Regions from separate parts of the Comamonas sp. w2-DMI genome, predicted to be linked through region 1. Evidence: predicted binding sites of a transcription regulator. Region 1 holds the regulator's gene; each other region holds the start of a gene.
What was found. Region 1 encodes FNR, which switches genes on or off when oxygen is low (the NO sensors DNR and NnrR bind a similar motif). Its sites were predicted from a motif close to TTGATNNNNATCAA; they were not measured.
Positions count from the first base shown of each region.

Region 2: the regulator FNR is predicted to act here: its motif matches at 3,088-3,101, upstream of V8Z74_RS18960 (universal stress protein).
Region 3: the regulator FNR is predicted to act here: its motif matches at 2,107-2,120, upstream of adhP (alcohol dehydrogenase AdhP).

Region 1 covers NZ_JBANEL010000003.1:223,694-230,827, reverse strand. The annotation lists gene V8Z74_RS05565 (sensor domain-containing protein) at 1-1,211, opposite strand, end outside; gene V8Z74_RS05560 (cyclic di-GMP phosphodiesterase) at 1,208-2,482, opposite strand; gene V8Z74_RS05555 (sulfite exporter TauE/SafE family protein) at 2,608-3,318, opposite strand; gene hemN (oxygen-independent coproporphyrinogen III oxidase) at 3,322-4,713, opposite strand; gene fnr (fumarate/nitrate reduction transcriptional regulator Fnr) at 4,961-5,683, shown strand; gene V8Z74_RS05540 (hypothetical protein) at 5,756-6,049, opposite strand; gene V8Z74_RS05535 (FixH family protein) at 6,281-6,586, opposite strand; gene ccoG (cytochrome c oxidase accessory protein CcoG) at 6,665-7,134, opposite strand, start outside.
Region 2 covers NZ_JBANEL010000020.1:42,086-49,219, reverse strand. The annotation lists gene V8Z74_RS18970 (SDR family NAD(P)-dependent oxidoreductase) at 131-886, shown strand; gene V8Z74_RS18965 (Bug family tripartite tricarboxylate transporter substrate binding protein) at 1,440-2,423, shown strand; gene V8Z74_RS18960 (universal stress protein) at 2,540-2,977, opposite strand; gene V8Z74_RS18955 (2OG-Fe dioxygenase family protein) at 3,155-3,922, opposite strand; gene pobA (4-hydroxybenzoate 3-monooxygenase) at 4,073-5,248, opposite strand; gene V8Z74_RS18945 (IclR family transcriptional regulator domain-containing protein) at 5,468-6,256, shown strand; gene V8Z74_RS18940 (LysR family transcriptional regulator) at 6,503-7,134, opposite strand, start outside.
Region 3 covers NZ_JBANEL010000003.1:22,214-29,347, reverse strand. The annotation lists gene V8Z74_RS04565 (MATE family efflux transporter) at 1-961, shown strand, start outside; gene adhP (alcohol dehydrogenase AdhP) at 1,014-2,042, opposite strand; gene rimO (30S ribosomal protein S12 methylthiotransferase RimO) at 2,184-3,593, opposite strand; gene V8Z74_RS04550 (DUF349 domain-containing protein) at 3,852-6,485, opposite strand; gene V8Z74_RS04545 (DUF748 domain-containing protein) at 6,789-7,134, opposite strand, start outside.

The DNA of each region.
Region 1 (7,134 bases):
ATGGCAGCCTCGACACGCATGGACAGGGCCAGCCGGTTGGGCAGGTCGGTCAGCGGATCGCTATAGGCCAGTTGCTCGATGCGCTGCTGGTCCATGTACTGCTGCGTCATGTCGCGCATGAAGCCTATGCTCTGCACGATTTCGTCGCTCGCATCGCGCAGCGCCACCCATGACAGCCAGACGGCGCAGCGCCGGCCGTCGGCCAGCTTCAGCCACAGATTGCCTTCCCAGAAGCCGCCCTGCTCCCATCTGGCACGGGCCCATTCGCCCAGCGCTTCCACGGGCCCGGTGTCCGATTCGAACAATGCCGCCACGGTCTGGCCCTGTGCCTGCACGCCCTGCAGCAGGCGCACGCAGGCGGGATTGGTGCGCACGATCCGGTGGACGGCATCGGCAATGAAGATGCCGTCCAGGCTGGACTCGAACACGCGCGCCGCCAGCCGCAAGTCGGCCGCGGATTGCGCCGCATCGGTGATGTCCCTGAATGAATAGATGCGCCCGGTCGGCACGCCGCGGCACAGCTGGGGCACCGAGCGGCGCTCCACCACGGTGCCGTTGACCAGCTCCAGCACGTCGGAGGTTTCGATCATGGCCTGCTCGGGCGCCGTGATCAGGTTGCGGAACTCCGTCTCGCCATTGACGACCTGGGCCGTCATATGGGCCAGGATGGCTGCATCGTCGCCCTGGGTCAGAAAGGAGATCGGCAGCTGCCACAGGTCGGCAAAGCGGTGGTTGAAGGCCCGTATGCTGCCCTCCAGCGTGCAGACCAGCATGCCGTCCGCGGCGGATTCCAGCGTAGCGCGCAGTTCGGACAGCAGGCTTTCCAGCTCGGCTTCGTGCTGGGCCTGCTCGCGCCGGTCCAGCATGCTCAGCACCAGCACGCCATCGGCTTGCGCCGTCAGCGGCGAGACCTTCATCTCCACGGGAATCAGCTGGCCATCGGCCCGGCGTATCTGCGTAAGAAACGGCGCGCCGGCCTGCCAGTTGAGTGGATCGCTCCAGAATGCCTGCTGCAACGGCGTGCCTGCCAGCACCTGCACGGGCTGGCCTCGGATCTGGACGGCATCGAAGCCCGTCAGCGACTGGCTGGCCGCATTCGCATACACCACGGTGAGCTGCCGCGCATCCAGCAGCCACAAGGCTTCCTGCAGGGCATCGAGCATGGCATAGGCCATCGAAGGCTGGATGACGTTCAGTCGCTGCATCGTCATAGGGTCTTCGCCGGGCCCACGCCCGAGCCTTTTTCGAAGTAATAGCAGATCCGCTGGCGCGGCAGCAGCGCATCCAGCACCTTGCGCGGCAGGCGCGAAGGATTGAGCCCGCGCCGTATGCCCAGCTGCGGCGACGCTTGCAGCTCCAGCAGCAGCAGCGGCCCGTCGACGGCTCCCGGATCATGGACCATGATGGAAGGCTTGAGCGGATAGGCGGAGTTGACCGACGTGACCAGGCCGAACCGGCCGTCGTTGAGTTCTATGAGCGATCCCGGCGGATAGACACCCATCATGCGCACAAAAGCCGTCAGCACCTCGGGCAGGAATTTCTCCCGGTACTGGCTGTAGAGCAGGGCCAGGATTTCATGGGGCGTCAGCGCCGCGCTGGTATCCAGCGGGTTGCACAGGCGGTCGTAGCCGTTGACCAGGCACAGGATCTGGCCGCTGCGTTCCAGGTCGGCCGCCACCAGGCGCAGCGGGAATCCCGTGCCGTCCGCCCATTCATGGTGCTGGGCAATGATATGGGAGACATCGGCAGGCAGTGCCATACGCTCCGTGATCGCCACCGATTCGCCCACGTGCATCTCGTAGCGCACGCGCTCGGCACTTCCCTCCGCGCGCTGGTGCACGTTCATTCCATGGATGCCCCAGGCCGGCGGATGCACCTGCTTGCCCACATCATGCAGCAGGGCCGCCAGCCCCAGGTTCCTGAGCGGTTGGCCGGCCATGCCCAGGGTTCGCCCCAGCAGCAGCGACAGCACGCTCACATTGACCGAATGCGATCCGGCCGCATCGGGAATCTGCTCGGACAGCAGGTGCAGCACCACGTCCTTGGCCTGATCGATTTCGGCCAGGCAGCTGTCGACCAGCTCCTCGCTCACCACCCGTGCCTGCGCGGGCGACGGCTGCGCAGTGCGCTCCAGCAATTCGTAGTCGCTGCATACCTGCACAAAGCGCTGCTCGCAGGAGCGGATCCGGTAACGCCACGCATCCACCGAGCGCTTGGCTTCGGCTGCAGGCGCGCTGGCCTCAGCAGGCTCGGGCGCAGGAACCTCGGGCTGGGCCGGCCCGGCCGGCAGGCTGGCGACATCGCTCTTGCTGGGCACGTAGCGTACCGATTGCAGGCCCAGACCTTTGAGCGCCTGGATCTGCTTCTGGGACGTGATCTTGAAGTTATTGACCAGAAAGGGATGGACCAGCCAGCCTACGTCCAACTGGACATACATGCCGACCCGGACCTGCCCGATATCAATAACTACCGAATGATTCACACACACCCATACAGAAGAAGACGTTGCATTATGCTGAGTTCTGCAACCTGCTTGCGCAATATCGCGCGCACTTTCGCCCACAAGCCACGCACAGAACCTGTGACTCCAACAGCGTCACATCCTGTCTATCGGCACCAAAGGCTGGGTCTGTAGACCAAATCCATCCACAAAGCCCAAATTGCGACGCCCACGAGCATGAGGCCGGCCAGGCGGGTGCCCCATTGGGTACGGACGGCGTTGAGGCGCTTTTGGCCCAGGCGCCACGCCAGCGGACCGCCCACCAGCCAAAGCCCGCCGCCGACGGCAAACGCCGCCATGGACAGCGCGCCCTGCCAAGCGCCGCCGCTGAGCGCCGCCACCAGCACGGCCGAATACAGCAGGCCGCAGGGCATGAGCGCCCAGAGATAGCCGGCGGCCAGGCTGCCGCTGGGCGCGGACACCCAGGGCTGTACGCGGCGCCAAGCGGCGCGGCCGGCATTCTCCAGCCAGGCCGGCTGGCGCGCCTGCACCATCATGGCCAGGCCCCAGCCCATCATCGCCACGTGGAGCAGGGTCCAGAAAGGCTGCAGCGCCGTGGTCTGGCTGGTCAGCCAGGACAGGCTCTCCATGGCAATGGCGGCTGCGGCGCCCAGCGTCGCATAGCCGGCCACCCGGCCTGCATGGAACAGGCCTGCGCGCAGCCAGCGCCGGCTGCGCCGGCCGTGGACGCGCACCGGCGCCTCGTGCGCGGCTTGGCCGCGGGTCACCACGCTGCAAGGCGCAGCGCACATGACAAGACAATGGGGCCCACCCACGAGCCCCATGATCAAAGCGGTCCAGACCAGCGATAGCAGCATGCGCTAGATGATCCTCGAAAATCGCGCCCTGTTCCGGTCGGCCTGCAAATATCGGTCGAACAGCATGGCTACTGCGCGCACGAAGAACCAGCCCAGCGCGGTGACCTGGAAGCCCTCCTCGCCGAGTTCCACCAGGCCGTTGCCCTCCATCTCCTTGAGGGCCTGCATCTCCGCAGCGAAGTACTCGCGGAAATTGAGCAGCCAGGCCTGCTCCATGGGCTCGAACAGCACGGCGCCCTGGCACATGATGGACATGATGACCGCACGGCGCACCAGATCGTCGCGCGACAGCGCCAGACCCCGCACCACCGGCAGCTGGCCGCTGTCGAGGGCGTCGTAATACTCTTCCAGCGTCTTGGCATTCTGGCTGTAGGTGGCGCCCACTTTGCCGATGGCCGAGACGCCCAGTGCGATCAGGTCGCAGTCGGGCTGGGTGCTGTAGCCCTGGAAATTGCGGTGCAGCCGGCCCTGGCGCTTGGCCACGGCCAGCGGATCCTCGGGCAGCGCGAAATGGTCCATGCCCACATAGCAATAGCCCGCGCCCATGAAAGCCTCGATGGCGCCCGACAGCATGCGGATCTTGTCCGCGCCCTGCGGCAGCTCGGCGGAGACGATGCGCCGCTGCGGCTTGAAGCGCTCGGGCAGATGGGCATAGGCATACAGCGCGATGCGGTCGGGGCGCAGCGCGTTGACCTGCTCCAGCGTGCGCGCAAAGGACTCGGAGGACTGCCTGGGCAGGCCGTAGATCAGGTCCACATTGATGGAGGCAAAGCCCAGGCGGCGGGCCTCCTGCACCAGAGCGAACACCTGCTCGGCAGGCTGCACGCGGTGCACGGCCTGCTGCACTTCGGGATCGAAGTCCTGCACGCCGAAGCTCAGCCGGTTGAAGCCCAGTGCCTTGAGCGCGGCCAGGCGTTCGTTGCTCACGGTGCGCGGATCGACCTCGATCGAATACTCTCCGCCGGCCTCCAGGCGGAAGTGCCCGCGCAGCAGCTCCATCAAGCGGCGCAGCTCGTCGTCGGAGAAAAAGGTCGGCGTGCCTCCGCCCAGGTGCAGCTGGCTCACGGGCTGGCCCCTGCCGCAGTGCCGGGTGTGCAGGTCGACTTCGCGCGCCAGGTAGTCCAGGTATTCGGCGGCCTTCTCGTGGTGCTTGGTGATGATCTTGTTGCAGGCGCAGTAGTAGCACAGCGAATCGCAGAACGGGACATGCACATACAGCGACAGCGGCAGGGCCCGCGTGGCGCCGAACGGCGCTTGTGCCTTGCGCTGCTGCAGCGCAAGAATGTAGTCCTCGGTACCGAAGGCTTCGACAAAGCGGTCGGCCGTGGGAAACGAGGTGTAGCGCGGCCCGGGTATGTCAAAGCGGCTCAGTAACTCAGGCGTGACAGCGGTCATATTTTCTTGGCAGGATGCGTTTCATGCCCGCAAGCGCTGTACAGTCGGAAAAGGCACTGACAGCAGCGGCATGGCAAGCGCATGATTGGGGTCGGAATATCGGCAATGTGCGCCAAAGCAAGAAAGCCGTCCTTGACGCACATCAAGAGATGCCGAGGCAAGTGCTGCCACAATTTGATTCATCTCATTACCATTGACGAGGTCACTTGCCGGCACGGGCCACCGCCCCTGCCGCCGACGTTTGCCCATGAACCTTCAGACCATCAAAGCATCCTGCTCCAACTGCAACCTGCGCGAACTGTGCATGCCCATGGGCCTGGATGACGAGCAGATGCAGCGCATCGACGCCATCGTGGCCAAACGTCGCAAGGTCAAGCGCGGCAGCCTGCTGTTTCGCAATGGTGAGACCTTCACGTCGCTGTACGCCATCCGCACCGGCTTCTTCAAGACCTGCGTGGCCACCGAGGACGGGCGCGACCAGGTGACGGGCTTCCAGATGGCCGGCGAGATCATCGGCCTGGATGGCATCGTCAACGACCACCACACCTGTGATGCCGTCGCGCTCGAGGATGCCGAGGTCTGCATCATGCCCTTCGACAAGCTGGAGGAACTATCCCGCGAAGTCACGGCCCTGCAGAACCACGTGCACAAGGTGATGAGCCGCGAGATCGTGCGCGAGCACGGCGTGATGCTGCTGCTGGGCAGCATGCGCGCGGAGGAGCGCCTGGCGGCCTTCGTGCTCAACCTCGTGCAGCGCCTGTCGGCGCGCGGCTTTTCCAAGTCGGAGCTGGTGCTGCGCATGACGCGCGAGGAAATCGGCAGCTACCTGGGCCTCAAGCTCGAGACCGTGAGCCGCACTTTCTCCAAGTTCGCCGAGGAAGGCATTGTGGAAGTCAAGCAGCGCCACCTGCGCATTCTGGATACCGAGGCCCTGAAGCGCATCGTCAACAGCCAGCAGTGCCAGAGCTGAGCGGCCCTGTTTGTCCAACAAAAGCCCGCCGGCTTGCGCCGCGGGCTTTTTTCCTGGCCTTCTGGCAACCGCTCAGTCCGGCTGCCAGTCGTGCTCGGCCAGACGGATGGGGGCCGGCCGCGCGATCGCGGCGCCGTTGAGCTCGGCCAGGCTGCGGCCCAGCAGGCTGGTCAGCAGGCTGGAGAACATGGCCACGCCCCAGAACACGAAGAAGGACACCGTGTAGACGGCATTGCGCGACCAGGCGACCGGCTCGCCCGCCAGATGCAGCTCCAGCGGATCGACAAAGGCAAAGACCAGCATTTCCATCACGGCGGCTGCGAGGAACGCAGGCCAGGCAATCCACATCCAGCGCTGAGCGACCATGGGCTGTTCTCCTGAAAGCTCTCATGCGATGGCTGCATTCTGGCCAGCAACCCGGGCGCCAGGCAAGACCGCCGCGGGCATTACCCGAGGCGGGAAACCCTGAAAGCTATCAAAAACAGGAGCTGCTGGCACATGCCTCATCTCCTGTTCCAGAGCAAACTCCTTTGAAGCCCAATGCTTTCAGGCGCAAGCCGCTCTTATTTTTGCCATATTCATGAGGAAGCCCCCGCCTCAGCGGTCCGTGGGGTGGTCTCCGGCGGGCGTGAGCGCATGGTTGCGACCAGTCAGCGCGGGGGCCTGGCTTTTCTCGGCCTCGCTCAGGCGCTTGTTGATCTCCACGCCATGGCGGTAGTAGTCCGGGTCGATCACGGGATCCGGCGCGCGCAAGGCGATATAGGCCGTCACAAAGCCCGCCACCACCACCACGGCGGGGCCGCCGATGACCAGCCAGACATGGGGAAAGCGCCACCAGGGCTTGCCATCCTCGGGATGGGCGCCAGGGGCAGCTCCCGCGGCGGTTCGGGAAGTGTTGGACATGAAGACCTCTTTCGATAGGGGGAAGGCATTGCGGCAATGCCTTCCGGGAACAATGGCAATCAAGGGCAGGCGGCGCCATCAGCGCGGCACTAGGAACACGGCCTTTTCAGCCACGCGGCCGGCGCCCGCGTTGACGGCATCCACGTTGAAGTACACCGTGTGCGATCCAGGTTCGGCGGAGCCATACGGAATCTGCAGTCGTGCGGCAATGCCGCGCGTCTCGGCCGGGCCGACGCTAACTTCGGTTTCGGACGTGACTTCCAGCCCGTCCAGCCCCGTGGCGCTGATGCGGTAACGCTGCTCGGTCTCGGTGGCATTCATGATCTGCAGGCGGTAGACATTTTCCAGCTTGCCGCCGGCCACGATGCGTGAGAGCGATGCGCGGTCGCGGATCACGTCCAGCTTGAGGGGCTGGCGCAGCGCCAGGCTGGCGATCATGGTTGCGCTCAGCGCCAGCAGCACCGCCGAATAGACGAGTACCCGCGGACGGAAGATGCGGCGCAGCGTCTGCACATGCTTCCAGCCGCGCGCAATCGCATTCTGCGTGG
Region 2 (7,134 bases), on a different contig from region 1:
TCCATGCCGCCACCGCGTGCCGGAGCAAGCCCGTCAGCGCCGGCGCCGCACCCGGCTGAGCCTCCAGGGTTGTTCCCATACGCAGAAGCACGTGCATGGGGTGGCCAGCAAACGACCGTAAGATTCCCGCATGACCAAGCATCTGACGATTTTGACTGGCGGCTCGCGCGGCATGGGCCTGGCCATGGGCCAGCAGCTGCTGCGCCAGGGCCACATCCTGCTGAGCATTGCCCGCAGGAGCAGCGAAACCCTGGCCGCGAGCGCCGGCAGCCCGGCGCAGCTGATCCAGTGGCAGCAGGACCTGGCCCAGAGCGCCGCGGCCGCCCAGCGCCTGGGCACCTGGCTGCGCACATTGCAGGCCAATGACTGGGCCAGCATCACCCTGATCAACAATGCCGGCGTGATCCCGCAGATCGCGCCGCTGTCGCAGCTGCCGGCCGCCGACCTGATCAATGCGCTGCGCGTGGGCCTGGAAGCGCCCATGGCCATGACCGGCGCCTTCCTGGCCGCCACGGCCGACTGGAAGGCCGAGCGCAAGGTGCTCAACATCTCTTCGGGCCTGGGCCGCCGGCCCATGGCTTCGCAGGCCAGCTATTGCACGGCCAAGGCCGGCATGGACCAGTACAGCCGCTGCGTCGCGCTTGAGGAAGCCGCCAAGCCCCACGGCGCGCGCATCTGCTCGCTGGCGCCCGGCGTCATCGATACCGATATGCAGGTGCAGCTGCGCAGCGCCGACCAGAGCGATTTTCCGGACGTCGGCAATTTCGCCCAGCTCAAGGCCACCGGCAAGCTCACCTCGCCCGAGGAAGCTGCTGCACGCGTGCTGGCCTGGCTGGAGCGGCCCGATTTCGGCGAACAGGTCGTCGCCGATGTACGCCAGCCCTGAGCTTTTGCAGCCGCTACGGATGGAATAGCTGCCGGCGCCCGACTCGCAAGCGCTGGCGGCCTGTTTCATCAAGAATCCTCATTCACCCCGCGCCCTGTGCCTTCCCGGTACGCTGATCGCACGCATGGCTGCTTTGCCCGATAGGAACGGCTGCCATCGCGCCGGCAGCCTTGGCAAGGTCCGGGACGTGGCAGAATGGTCCGCATGCTGTGCATGCACATCTTGCAACAACAGCTTCAAGCCATCGCGCCCGTGGGCCGCAACCGCAGCCAGACCCGATCGGTCTGCTGCTCGCTGGCGCAGCAGCCACCCTGCTGCGCACCGCGCGCGATGGATGGTGCAGACATGCCGGTACCGCATGCTGCCTCCCCGGTAAAGACAAATACCCATTGATGGCGGAACCACCCTCCCCGATCATCGAAAAGCCCACCTTCCGTGACCCCCAGGCCTGCCATGCGCAACGCACGACAGGCTTTTTGCAGTGACGGGCCGCCGCGCCAAAAGCCGGCTTGCCGCGACTGCGCCCCCGAATCGTCCCTGGAGTTTCTTTTTCATGTTTCGCCAACTGATCACCTGCACGGCCATGGCCGCCACGCTGGGCCTGAGCTTTTCCGCGGCCGCGCAAGGCCCGGCCACCGACTACCCCAACAAGCCCGTGCGCCTGATCGTGCCCTTCCCGCCCGGCGGCGGCACCGACATCCTCTCGCGTGTGATCTCCAACAAGCTCACCGAAGTCAGCCACTGGACCGTGGTGCCCGACAACCGCGCCGGCGCGGGCGGCACCATCGGCATCACCGAGGCCGTGAAAGCGGCGCCCACGGGCTACGACATGGTCATGGGCCAGAAGGACAACGTGGTCCTCGGCCCCTATCTGTACAAGAACCTGCCCTGGAACCCCACCAAGGACCTGACGCCCGTGGCCCATGTGGCCTACACCCCCATCGTGATCGCCACGGCCGCCAACTCGCCCTACAAGACGCTGGCCGACGTGGTGGCCGCCGCCAGGAAGGCGCCCGCCAAGATCACCTACGGCTCGCCGGGCAACGGCACCAGCATCCATCTGGCCGGCGTGATGCTGGAAAAGGCTGCGGGCATCCAGCTCACGCACGTGCCCTACAAGGGCTCCAACCCGGCCATGATGGACGCGCTGGCGGGCAACGTGGACCTTCTGGTGTCCTCCGTGCCTTCGGCCATCGGCCAGATCAAGTCCGGCAAGCTGCGTGCCATCGCGGTGACCTCCGCGGCCCGCTCCACCTCGCTGCCCGATGTGCCGACCCTGGCCGAATCCGGTCTCAAGGGCTTCAACGTCAGCACCTGGTACGGCCTGTTCATGCCCAGGGGCACGCCGGCGCCCGTCGTCAACAAAGTCAATGCCGAAGTGAACAAGCTGCTGGCCATGCCTGAAGTACGGGAAGCCATCCAGACCCAGGGCGCCGAGCCCCAGGCCATGAGCGTGGAAGCCTTCGACAAATTCTTCCAGGCCGACTTCAAGGCCAACAAGGCGATCGTGGAAGCCTCTGGCGCGAAGATTGAGTGACCCCCTGAGCGGCTCTTGCTCGGTGTCTCTTTGTTGGAGCGAGCCCGTTTTAAAGGCTGTGCTCTGTGCAATAAAAAAGACCTCCTCGGAGGTCTTTTTGATTTGATGGGGAACGCTTATTCGCGGACCACGAGCACGGGAATGCGCACGGCGCCCAGCACGCGCTGGGTCACGCTGCCCAGCATCAGCTTTTCCAGGCCGCGGCGGCCCTGGGAGCCCATGACGATGAGATCGGCGCCGCTGCTTTCCATCACGCGCACGATGCCGTCGTGCACCGCATGGCCTTCGCCGACAACGGTGGAAACGGCCACGCCCGCCTCGTCCATCAGGGCCTTGACGGCATCCAGCGCGGTATTGGCTTCGGCCGTGGCCGCGCTCAGGTACTGGGATTGGCCGTAGGCGAAATCGGCGCCCACGCCGGTGAACGGATAGGGATCGATCACATAGACCGCCGTCACCGCGCTGCCAAAGACCTTGGCCAGCTCGGCCGCCTTGCGGGCCGCCAGCAGCGAGGGCTTGGAGCCATCCACCGGAACCAGGATGTGCTTGAACATGGACATGTTTTCTCCTTCGATAGCATGGCGGCATCACCGGGAACAGAAATCTGCGCCATCCGCCGCCGGTTCAATGAAGCTCAGTCTGAACCCCATCATGCCTCAGCATCTTGATGCACATCAACCTTGCCGTCGAAGAAAGCCCGCATCCGGCACGGGGCAGCGCCTAGCTCCGCTTCAGGCCGCGTCCACCACCTCGGCGCCCTGGAAATTGCCGCGCCGGTAGGTCAGCACCAGGGTATCGCGCACGCCGCCGGCCTGCGCCGGCTGGATGGGCGTGGTCTCGTGGATCATGCGCGCATCGTCCAGCAGCATCACCGACCAGGGTTCGGTCAGCGTGAAGCGCATGCCGCTCGGGCCCGTGGCTTCGAAGACGCGGGTCTCGCCGCCCTTCACGCCCTGGCGGGCGACCAGGATCACCGCCACCAGGTCCACGCCGTCGCGGTGCGCGCCTTCGGGCGTGGGCCGGCCTATGCCATCCGTGGTGTCGATACGGAACTGGTGCGACTCCACAAACCAGCGCTCGTGGCCGCCGTCGGCGCAGAACACCTGATCAGCCAGCCCGGCCAGCTTTTCCAGCAGCCGGGCCCAGACCGGGCTTTGCGTCGTGGCGTCGGGCATGGGATCGAACATGCGCTGCATGCCGCCGTGCAGGGCGTTGTATTCCACGGGCTGCCAATGGGCACGGTGGGGCACCTGCTGCAGCGATCCGGCCTGGGCCACGAAACAGGAATGGCGCCGGCGCCGGTAGCGTCCGCCATCCTTGAGAAAGGCATCGGGCGGCAGGCTCTGCCAGTCGGCATCCAGCGCATGCAGCTGGTCCAGGTCGGCACCGATCCAGTGCGCGAAGTCCTGCGGCGCCAGCACGGCATAGCCGCTGTCGCGCAGGGACTGGGCTGCCCGGTCCGCAGCGATGTAGGGAGGTGGAAACATGATTTGCGCCATAAGGCCGGCAAGCTTACTCCCGGCGCGCTGCGCCGGGGCCTGATCGGACATCAATATTTGCGCAAGGCTGCAGCAACCAATTTGCATCGATGGCCGTGCAGCGAGGCGGCATGGGCCGCCCGAAGCGGCCCGTGCGCAAGCCTTGCGGCCTCAGACCAGCGGCAGGCCCACGTAGTTTTCGGCCAGCGAAGTGGCGCCGGCCCGGGAGTGGACGATATAGTCCAGTTCGGCCTCCTGCACCCTGGTGTTGAACTCGCCCTCGCCGGGGAAGTTGTGCAGCATGGAGGTCATCCACCACGAGAAGCGCTCGGCCTTCCAGACCCGACGCAGGCATTGCTCGGAGTAGCGGTCTATGCCTTCGCTGCTCCTGTCCTGGTAGAACTCGGCAAACGCGCGCGACAGATAGCCCACGTCGGAGGCGGCCAGATTCAGGCCCTTGGCGCCCGTGGGCGGCACGATGTGGGCCGCGTCGCCGGCCAGGAACATGCGGCCGAAGCGCATGGGCTCGGTCACGAAGCTGCGCAGCGGCGCAATGCTTTTCTCCAGCGAGGGGCCGGTCACCAGGTGGGCGCGGGCCTCGGGGTCCAGGCGCTTCTTGAGCTCTTCCCAGAAGGCCTCGTCGCTCCAGTCCTCGACCTTGTCGGTCAGCGGCACCTGCAGGTAGTAGCGGCTGCGCGTGGCACTGCGCTGGCTGCACAGCGCAAAGCCGCGCTCGGTGTTGGCATAGATCAGTTCGTGCGAGACCGGTGGCGTGTCCGACAGCAGGCCCAGCCAGCCGAAGGGGTAGACCTTCTCGAAGGTCTTGACCTTGTCCTGGGGCGCGCTGGCGCGGCAGATGCCGTGAAAGCCGTCGCAGCCGGCGATGAAATCGCATGCGATCTCGTGCACCTGGCCGTCTTTCTCGTAACGCACCTTGGGGTGTTCGCTCTCGAAGTCGACAGGCTGCACGTTCTGTGCCTCGTACACCGTGGTCAGGCCTTCGGCGGCGCGCACTTGCATCAGGTCGCGCGTCACCTCGGTCTGGCCGTAGACCATGACGCGCTTGCCGCCCGTCAGGCCGTGCAGGTCGATGCGGTGGCGCTTGCCCTTGAACAGCAGCTCGATGCCGTCGTGCGGCAGGCCTTCCTCGTTCATGCGGGCATCGGCGCCGGCCTGCCGCAGCAGGTCCATGGTCACCTGCTCCAGCACGCCGGCGCGGATGCGGCCGAGCACGTAATCGGCACTGCGCTGCTCCACGATGATGTTGTCTATGCCGGCCTTGTAGAGCAGCTGGCCCAGCAGCAGGCCCGAGGGACCTGCACCGATGATGGCGACTTTGGTGCGCATGGTGTCTGTATCTCCTTGTTCTCCGTCAACAGGTGCCGCATCTGCGTTGGAATGCGACCCATGGCCCAAGCCTAGTTTTGTGCTGCGTCAAACAGGAGAGCCATCGCATGCAATTGCGCGATAATCGCGCAAAGCAGCCGGCAATCGCACAAAATGCGCACCCATGCCCGGCCACACTCCCGGCCTCCACCACCTTCCGCCCGCTTTTCCGCAACCTCCATGCCCTCCGCCAGCCTGCCCCCCATCGCCGCCGCCGACTACATTGCGGGCCTGGCCAAGGGCCTGGCCGTGCTGGAGAGCTTCGACACCGAGCGCCAGCGCCTGAACGCCACCATGGCCGCCGAGCGCGCCGGCATCACGCGCGCCGCGGCGCGCCGGCACCTGCTCACGCTGGCCCATCTCGGCTATCTGGAAACCGACGGCAGCCACTACTGGCTGGCGCCCAAGGTGCTGCAGCTGTCGGGCGCCTATCTGGCCTCCGCGCGGCTGCCGCGCATCGTGCAGCCGGTGCTGCACCGGCTGGCCGCGCAGACCGGGCTTTCGTATTCCTGCGTGGTGCGCGAAGGGCGCGAAGTCGTCATCGTGGCGCGCAGCGCCGTGCACGAACAGGGCGAACGCCTCATGGCCCACGGCCTGCACCTGGGCACAAGGCTGCCGGCCCATGCCACCTCCACGGGCCGCGTGCTGCTGGCGGCGCTGGCGCCCGCGGACCTGGACGAATGGCTGCAGACCCATGACCTGCCCCGGCTCACCGCCCATACGGTGACGGATATGGCAGCGCTCAAGGCCGTGCTCGAAGAGGTGCGCAGGCTTGACTACTGCGTGGCGCAGGAGGAGCACGAACTCGCCATCCAGGCCCTGGCCGTGCCGCTGCGCGACATGCAGGGCAACACCGTGGCCGCGCTCAACGTGGTGACCTCCTCGCGCCGCATGACGGCGGCCAGCCTGCACAAGGACATCCTGCCGCTGCTGCAGGAAGGTGCCAGAACCCTGCGCCCGCTGATCTGAAGTGCTATCGATCCGGAATCTGTCTGCGCCTTGCCGCATTCAATTCCAAATACATATCGCGCTACAAAAAAGAGCTATCCGGTGCGAGATGCACCTTTTTTCATAGCATCACAAGCCACCACCGGCATCGCCCCTTTCGCCAGGAACATCGAGCAAGGGCCGGGCCGGCCGCGCCGTCCCGCCGCGGGAGCGCCCAGCCGAAGATGTCGTCCCCTCCGGGGGAAGCCGCGCAGCGGCTCAGGGGGATCAATTCGTTCCGCTCTCCACCGCGCACACCTGCAGGCTCAGCCGGCGCAGCAGCTCGGCCGTGCGGCGGATCAGCGGCGTGGCCTTTTTCTTGGCCGACTGCACCAGGCACAGCGTGCTCACGATATGCGGCGACTTGATCGGCACGCCGACCAGCGAGGCATCCATGTCGTGGCCGCGCATGGCGCTGTCGGTCAGTGCGGCATAGCCATAGCCGCCGCGCACCAGGTCGAGGATGGCCGGCACGCTGGACACTTCCCAGACCACATTGAGCTTGACCTGCGACAGCGTGGCCTGGGCCTCCATGAGCTTGCGGAAGATCTGGCCACGCTGGGGCATGATCAGCGGGAACTCGTCCAGGTGCGAGAACGGCACGCTGCTGTGCCCGCCCAGCTTGCTGGCCGGGCCGATCAGGCACAGGCGCTCCTCCAGCACCGGCGCCACCTCGATGTGCGGATGCGGCTCGGGCGTGTAGACGAGGCCCAGGTCCATGCGGCCCGACGTCAGCCACTCGGTGATGTTCACGGAAAAGCCCTCGACCACGGCCAGGCGCGCCTTGGGCATGTCGCGGCTGAAGCCGTCGATCAGCGGCAGCGTCAGCCGCCGCGCCAGGCTGGGCGGCAGGCCCACGG
Region 3 (7,134 bases), 200 kb from region 1:
GTATTCGCGCATCGTGCTGCTGGGCATGCCCGGGCTGTTCCTGTTCCTGCTGGCCACCTCGCTGCTGCGCGGCGTGGGCGACACGGTCTCTCCCATGCTGGCATTGCTGATCTCCACGGCCACGGGCCTCATCTGCACACCGGCGCTGATCGCGGGCTGGGGCGGTCTGCCGCGCTTGGGCGTGGCCAGCGCGGGCGTGTCAATGATCATCGGCTTCACGCTGGCCCTGGCCTGGCTGTGCTGGCGACTGCGCCACATTGCCAGCCCGCTGGCACCCAACGCTGCGCTGTGGAAGGCGATGCGCATCGACAGGGCACTGCTCAAGAGCATTCTGCGCGTGGGCATTCCCACGGGAGTGCAGATGATTGCCTCGTCCCTGGCTGGCCTGGTCGTCGTCTCCCTGGTCAACGGCTTCGGCTCCAGCGCCACGGCGGCCTACGGCGCGGTCAACCAGATCAACTCGTTCGCCCAGTTTCCCGTGATCTCGGTGGCCATCACGGCATCCATACTCGGTGCGCAGGCCATCGGCGCGGGCCACAGCGAGCGACTGGGAATCATCACCGCCACGGCCATCCGCATGAACCTTGCTCTGGGGACGGCCCTGGCGCTGATCGGCAGCCTGTTCGCCCGGCCGCTGCTGGGCCTGTTCATCACCGACGAGCAGGTGCTGGCGCTGGCGATCGAGCTGCTGTACATCGTGCTGTGGAGCGGGCTGCTGCTGGGCTGCTTCATTGCGCTGTCCTCGGTCATGCGTGCCAGCGGCGACGTGGTCATTCCGACGGCCATCACCATCACGGTGCTGGCCGTGCTGGAGCTGCCGCTGGCCTGGTGGCTCAGCCGCAGCTTCGGCCTCATGGGCATCTGGATGGCTTTTCCGCTGTCCTACACCATCACTCTGGGCCTGCAGACCGCCTACTACCGGCTGGTCTGGAAGAAAAAGCCGATCCGAAGAATGGTCTGATGCAGGAAAAGCAAAAGGCTTCCCGAGGAAAGCCTTTTGCCTGCATGACCGCTCAGGCGTTCAGGTCGAGCACGACGCGGCCTTCGATCCTGCCCGCGTGCATGCGGGAGAAGATGTCGTTGATGTTCTCCAGCCGGTCGGTGGTCACCGTGGCCCTGACCTTGCCCATGGCCGCGAAGTCCAGCGACTCCTGCAAATCCAGCCGCGTGCCCACGATGGAGCCGCGCACGGTCACGCCGCTGAGCACCATGTTGAAAATGGGCAGCGGGAAGCTGCCGGGCGGCAGGCCGTTGAGCGACACCGTGCCGCCGCGCCGCACCATGCCCAGCGCCTGCTCGAAGGCCTGGGGCGACACGGCCGTCACCAGGGCGCCGTGGGCTCCGCCAATCTCCTTCTTGAGGTAGGCTGCCGGGTCCGTGGTCAGGGCGTTGACCGTGACCTGCGCCCCCAGGCGCCGGGCCAGCTCCAGCTTGGCATCGTCCACATCCACGGCCGCTACATTCAGGCCCATGGCCTTGGCATATTGCACGGCCATATGGCCCAGGCCACCGATGCCCGAGATCACCACCCAGTTGCCGGGCCTGGTGTCGGTGACCTTCAACCCCTTGTAGACGGTGACGCCCGCGCACAGCACCGGAGCGATCTCGATGAGGTCCACATTGCCGGGCAGCAGGCCCACGAAATTGGCATCGGCCAGCGCATACTGCGCAAAGCCGCCGTTGACGGAGTAGCCGGTGTTCTTCTGCTGCTCGCACAGCGTCTCCCAGCCGCCCAGGCAATGCTCGCAATGGCCGCAGGCCGTGTACAGCCACGGAATGCCGACGCGGTCGCCTTCCTTGACATGGGTGACACCCGCACCGACGGCAGCCACATAGCCCACGCCTTCATGGCCCGGGATGAAGGGCGGATTGGGCTTGACCGGCCAGTCGCCATGCGCGGCATGCAAGTCGGTATGGCAGACGCCGCAGGCTTCGATCTTCACCAGCACGTGGCCGGGATCAGGCCGGGGCACCGGGACTTCTTCAATGGTCAGGGGCTTGCCAAACTCCCGCACCACAGCGGCCTTCATGGTCCTGTTCATTCGCGCCATCCTTTCACTGCTACAAACGATATGGACAGCATCTCAGCGAACAGGCCGCTCCGCCCTGATGAAGATCAAGGCTCCCCGCAAAGCAAAAAAGGCAGGGGGGCCCTGCCTTTTTTGCTTGGCCGCCAGCGCGCCTCAGACCGGCTGGCCCACCAGATCGTGGCCCTGCGTGCCCACAATCTTCACATTGATCAGCTCGCCCACCTTGTAGGTCTTGCTGGCCTTCTCGGGCGGCAGCAGATGGACCACGCCGTCGATCTCCGGAGCATCGGCATAGGTACGGCCCACGCCTCCCTTCTTGCCCAGGCCGATGGACTTGTCCACCAGCACCTTCATGACCTGGCCCACGCGGCGCTGCAGCCGCTGGATGGATACCTCCTCGGCCACCTCCATGAAGCGCGCGCGGCGCGCCTCGCGCACTTCCTCGGGCAGCATGCCGGGCAGCTCGTTGGCCGTCGCGCCTTCCACGGGGCTGTAGGCAAAGCAGCCGGCACGGTCGATCCCGGCCTCGCGGATGAAATCCAGCAGATGCTCGAACTCCTCCTCCGTCTCGCCAGGGAAGCCGGCAATGAAGGTGGAGCGGATCACCAGCTCGGGGCAGACTTTGCGCCATTCGCGGATGCGCTCCAGGTTCTTCTCGCCGCTGGCCGGGCGCTTCATGCGCTTGAGGACATCAGGGTGGCTGTGCTGCAGCGGCACGTCCAGATAGGGCAGCACCAGGCCCTGCGCCATCAGCGGCAGGATGGCGTCCACCGTGGGATAGGGGTACACATAGTGCAGCCGCACCCAGGCGCCGTGCTGTGCGGCCAGCTTGCCCAGTTCCTCGGTCAGCTCCAGCATGCGGGTCTTGACCGGCTTGCCGTCCCAAAAGCCCGTGCGGTACTTCACGTCCACGCCGTAGGCCGAGGTGTCCTGGCTGATGACCAGCAGCTCCTTGACGCCGCCTTCGAACAGTGCCTTGGCTTCCTTGAGCACGTCGCCGATCGGGCGCGAGACCAGATCGCCGCGCATCGAGGGAATGATGCAGAAGGTGCAGCGGTGGTTGCAGCCTTCGGAAATCTTCAGGTAGGCATAGTGCTTGGGCGTGAGCTTGATGCCGGCTTCGCCGATGGCCCCCGGGATTCCACCGGGGATCAGGTCCACGAAGGGATCGTGCGGCTTGGGCAGGTGGGTGTGGACGGCATCCATCACCTCCTGCGTGGCATGCGGGCCGGTCACGGCCAGCACGCTGGGGTGCACTTCGGCCACCATGCTGCCGCCTTCCTTGCCCGACTTGGCGCCCAGGCAGCCCGTCACGATCACCTTGCCGTTGGCGGCCAGCGCCTCGCCGATGGTATCCAGGCTTTCCTTGACCGCGTCATCGATGAAGCCGCAGGTATTGACGATGACCAGGTCCGCTCCCTCGAAGGTCTTGGAGGTCTGGTAGCCCTCGGCGCTGAGCTGCGTGAGGATCAGCTCGCTGTCGGTCAACGCCTTCGGACATCCGAGGGATACGAAGCCGACCTTGGGCGCCGCCTGTGTGGGGGTGTTGTGTTCGCTAGTCATTGATGTGCTTTAAATCCTTGCGCCCCGGCCGGACAGGACAGCAGCGCGTACGGCCCATCCATGCCCGGCGAGCCAAAACCAACCCTCGATTTTAACGGTGGGCCTGCAACCGTGCTCCAGCACGGCCATGCGCCCGGCCCTGTCTCTGCAGGATTTGCCATGAAAAATGCCGCTCACCGGCATCGGTGAGCGGCACTTCCCCTAGGGGCGGTTCCGGAGCGCTCTTCCCATGGAATGAGGCGCCCGGTGCCTGGGCAGTTACTTCTTCAGCAGATGCTTGAGCGCATTCTGCAGGCGGCGGGCCGAGGCTTCGTCGCGGGCGCTGGCCAGTACCTGCGCTGCATCCTGGCCCCAGGTTTCCTGGGGCGAAGGATCGTTGCGGCGCGTGAGCATCTGCAGTTGCAGCGCGCGGCGGGCGGCCAGCTGGTCGGCCGGCGTGGGCACGTCGGCGGCCATTTCCAGGCGCAGCAGCGCCTGCGAAGCATCACCCTTGGGAGCGGATGCAATGGCCTGGGACCAGGCAGAACGCACAGGTGCCGTCACGCGGCCGCCCAGTTGCTGGGCCGAAGGCAGTTGCGACGCATCGCGCGCTTCCCAGGCGCTCATCAGCTGGCTCAGCGCCTCGCCGTGGGCCTGGGCCGCCAGCTTGCGCAAGGCTTCCTGGGCATGCTCCATGGCCTCGCGCTGGGCGCGGAAGGCCGGATCGGCCAGGCGCGGACCGCGCTCCTCGCGGGCGAAGTCACGCCCGCCGCGGCCGGCATCGCGGCCACGCTCGCCACCGCGGGCATCGCGACCACGGCCGGCATCCCTGCGGTCGCCGGGACGGCCTGCACCGGGACGGCCGGAGACAGCGGCTGCCGCATCCTTTTTCATGCCGGGGCGATCGTCGCCACGCACGGCCACGACGGGACGGGCAGGCTGGGCCGGTGCTTGCGCTTCCGAAGCGTCGGACGCTTGCTCCGTCTGGCTTTGCGCCTGATTCTGCTGCGCGTCTGCGACGGCCTGGCTCTTGAGCACGGATTCGAGCTCGGCCATGGCTGCGCGGATCTGCTGCGCATCGCCGCTGGCATTGGCCGCCTCGACGGCCTTCGAAGCTTCCAGCACGCGGCGATCGCGTTCGGACAGCTCGGCTGCGGCACGCGGGCCGCGCTCGCTGCCCTTGCGGTTGAAGGCTTCGTCCAGCGGCTTGCGGAAGGCATCCCACAACTTTTGCTCGTGCTTGCGGTCCAGCGGCACGGCCTGGGCCTCGGCCTGCCAGCGCTGCTGCAGGGCCTTGACGGCATCGATGCGCAGGCTGGGCGCAGCGCCCAGGGCCGTGGCTTCTTCGATCATGGCATGGCGGCGCTGCAGGCTGGCCTTTTGCGCGGCATGCAGCGGCGCTTCGGCTGCAGCCATGGCCTGCTTGAACAGCGGCTGCAATTCGGCAAACAGCTTTTCGCCGATGTGGCCGCTCTCGCGCCAGCGCTCGGCAAACTGCCGCAGCGCGCGGGCCATGCCCTTCCAGTCTTCGCTGGCGGCATGCTCGGCCGCCCAGGCCTTGATTTCCTCGATCAGGGCCAGGCGCAGGGCCTTGGCCTGGCTGCTGTCCTGGCGCACCTTCTCATGCCAAGCCTCGACAACCTTGTAGGCCGCGTTGCAGGCCTCGTCGAACTTCTTCCACAGCGCATGGTTGGCCACCGCACCCTGGTCGGCCTGCTTCCACTGCTCGCGCAGGCTGCGCAGGGTTTCCTGGATCTTGCGGCCGCCCAGGGCCTGGCCTTCAGGGCGGTTGATCAGGCCTTCGGCCTTGGCCACCAGCTCCTCGCGCAGCTTGTCGGCATTCTGGCGCTGCCAGCCTTCGGCTTCGCCGGCAGCCACCAGGGCTTCGTGCACTTCGCTCACCAGCGCGTCGTCCACAAAGCGGCCATGGGACTTGATGGCGGCGCGCATGGCCTGCACGGCGGCAGAGCCGGCCTTGCCGGCAGCGGTTTCTTCCTTGAGAGCCTGCAGCGCCTGTCCGATGGCGGCCTTGGCGGCTTCCACCTGCTCGGGCGAAGGCTTGCCTCGGCCGCCGGCTGCGGCACGGCCCGCAGCTGCGGGCTTGGCGGCTTCCGCAGGCGCAGCCTCGGGCGGCAGGCCGCGCGCCACGCGGATCTCATCGGCCCATACAGGCACCGTGGGCAGCGGCGCGTTCTCGTCGGCGGCCGCCGCTTCGGTCTGGGCCAGTGCGGACTGGAAGGCTTCCCAGACCAGGGTCAGCTGTGCCGAGGCGGCTTCCAGCTGGGGCGGGAAACGGGCATCCACGCTGCTCCAGCTGGCATCGCCGGTCAGCTCACCGGCCTGCTCCTGCCAGCGGCCCACGTCGGCGCGCAGCGCTTCCAGCGCGGCCTGGGCATCGCGCCAGGACTTGGTGGACAGTACCTCGATACGCTGCGCCAGCAGCAAGGCCACTTCGCGCTGCACCTGGGTGCGGTGCTGCAGGTCTTCCACCGCCTTCACGCGCTCGGCCAGCTGGGCCTTGAACTGTGACAGCGGCTCGCGCGACAGCGCCGCGCCGGCCTTGGCCGCATCACGCTGCCAGGCAGCTGCAGCGGCGGCGTCGAAAGGCGTGGCCGACAGCAGGGCCTGGGCCTTCTCGGCCCATTCCACGGAGATTTTTTCCTGGTTTTCGGTACGGCGGATCTCGTCCAGGCGCTCGCGCACCGCACGAGCCGCGCTCTTGTCGCGCGCGCTCAGTTCCTTGAGAACGTCCTGGAGCTGCTCCACCGAAGGCTGGGTCGCGAGCCATTCGCGGATGCGCGCGGCGCGGTCGCCCGAGGTTTCGGCGGAGAAAGCGCCACCCGTCAATGCATCCAGCGGATGTTGCTCAGAATTCTTGCTGGGAGCTGGGTTCACTTCGGGTGCATCGGACATGGTGCTGCGAGGAGGAATAGATGACATGTACTGATAAAGGAATGCTTGCTGTCCGCTCCGAGGGGAGCGTGGCAACCATTGCCAGCCTATATGGGGGCATACGGAGCAAGCGCAAGCCCGGACGCGGCCGCGTCCGGGTAAAGGCGTATTTTCGCCGTTATTTGCGGCTCGGCCAAAAAACGCCGGAATAAGCGTGCCGTTCCTAGCGGCATGGCCGGCAGGAAAGTACAGCGTACCAAAGTCGGGCCGGCCGCTGCCGCTGCCTGACCTTTGGGCAGGGAGAAAGGCGCGGGCCTTTCCCGATCACTGGGTGGACAGGCTGAGCTGGGCGCGCGGCGTCCAGTCCTTGTCCTGGCCGTCCGTCCTTGGCGCGCCGAGGAACAGGCGCTCCAGCGGCAGCTGCTGGCTGGCCAGATAGTCGCGCACTGCCACGCCGCGCGCCAGCGCGAGTTCGCGCATGGCATCGTCGGGCACGGCGATGCTGTCCATCAGCAGGGCCTTCATCTGCTCGGGCGGCAGGTCCTTGGCCAGGCCGATCATGTTGCGCGGCTTCTTGATGTCGGAACGGCTGTAGACGGCCTTGAGCAGCGCGGGGCGTTCGGCGTCGGTGATCTCGGCCACATCCTCGCCGCTCTTGCCATCGCGGATG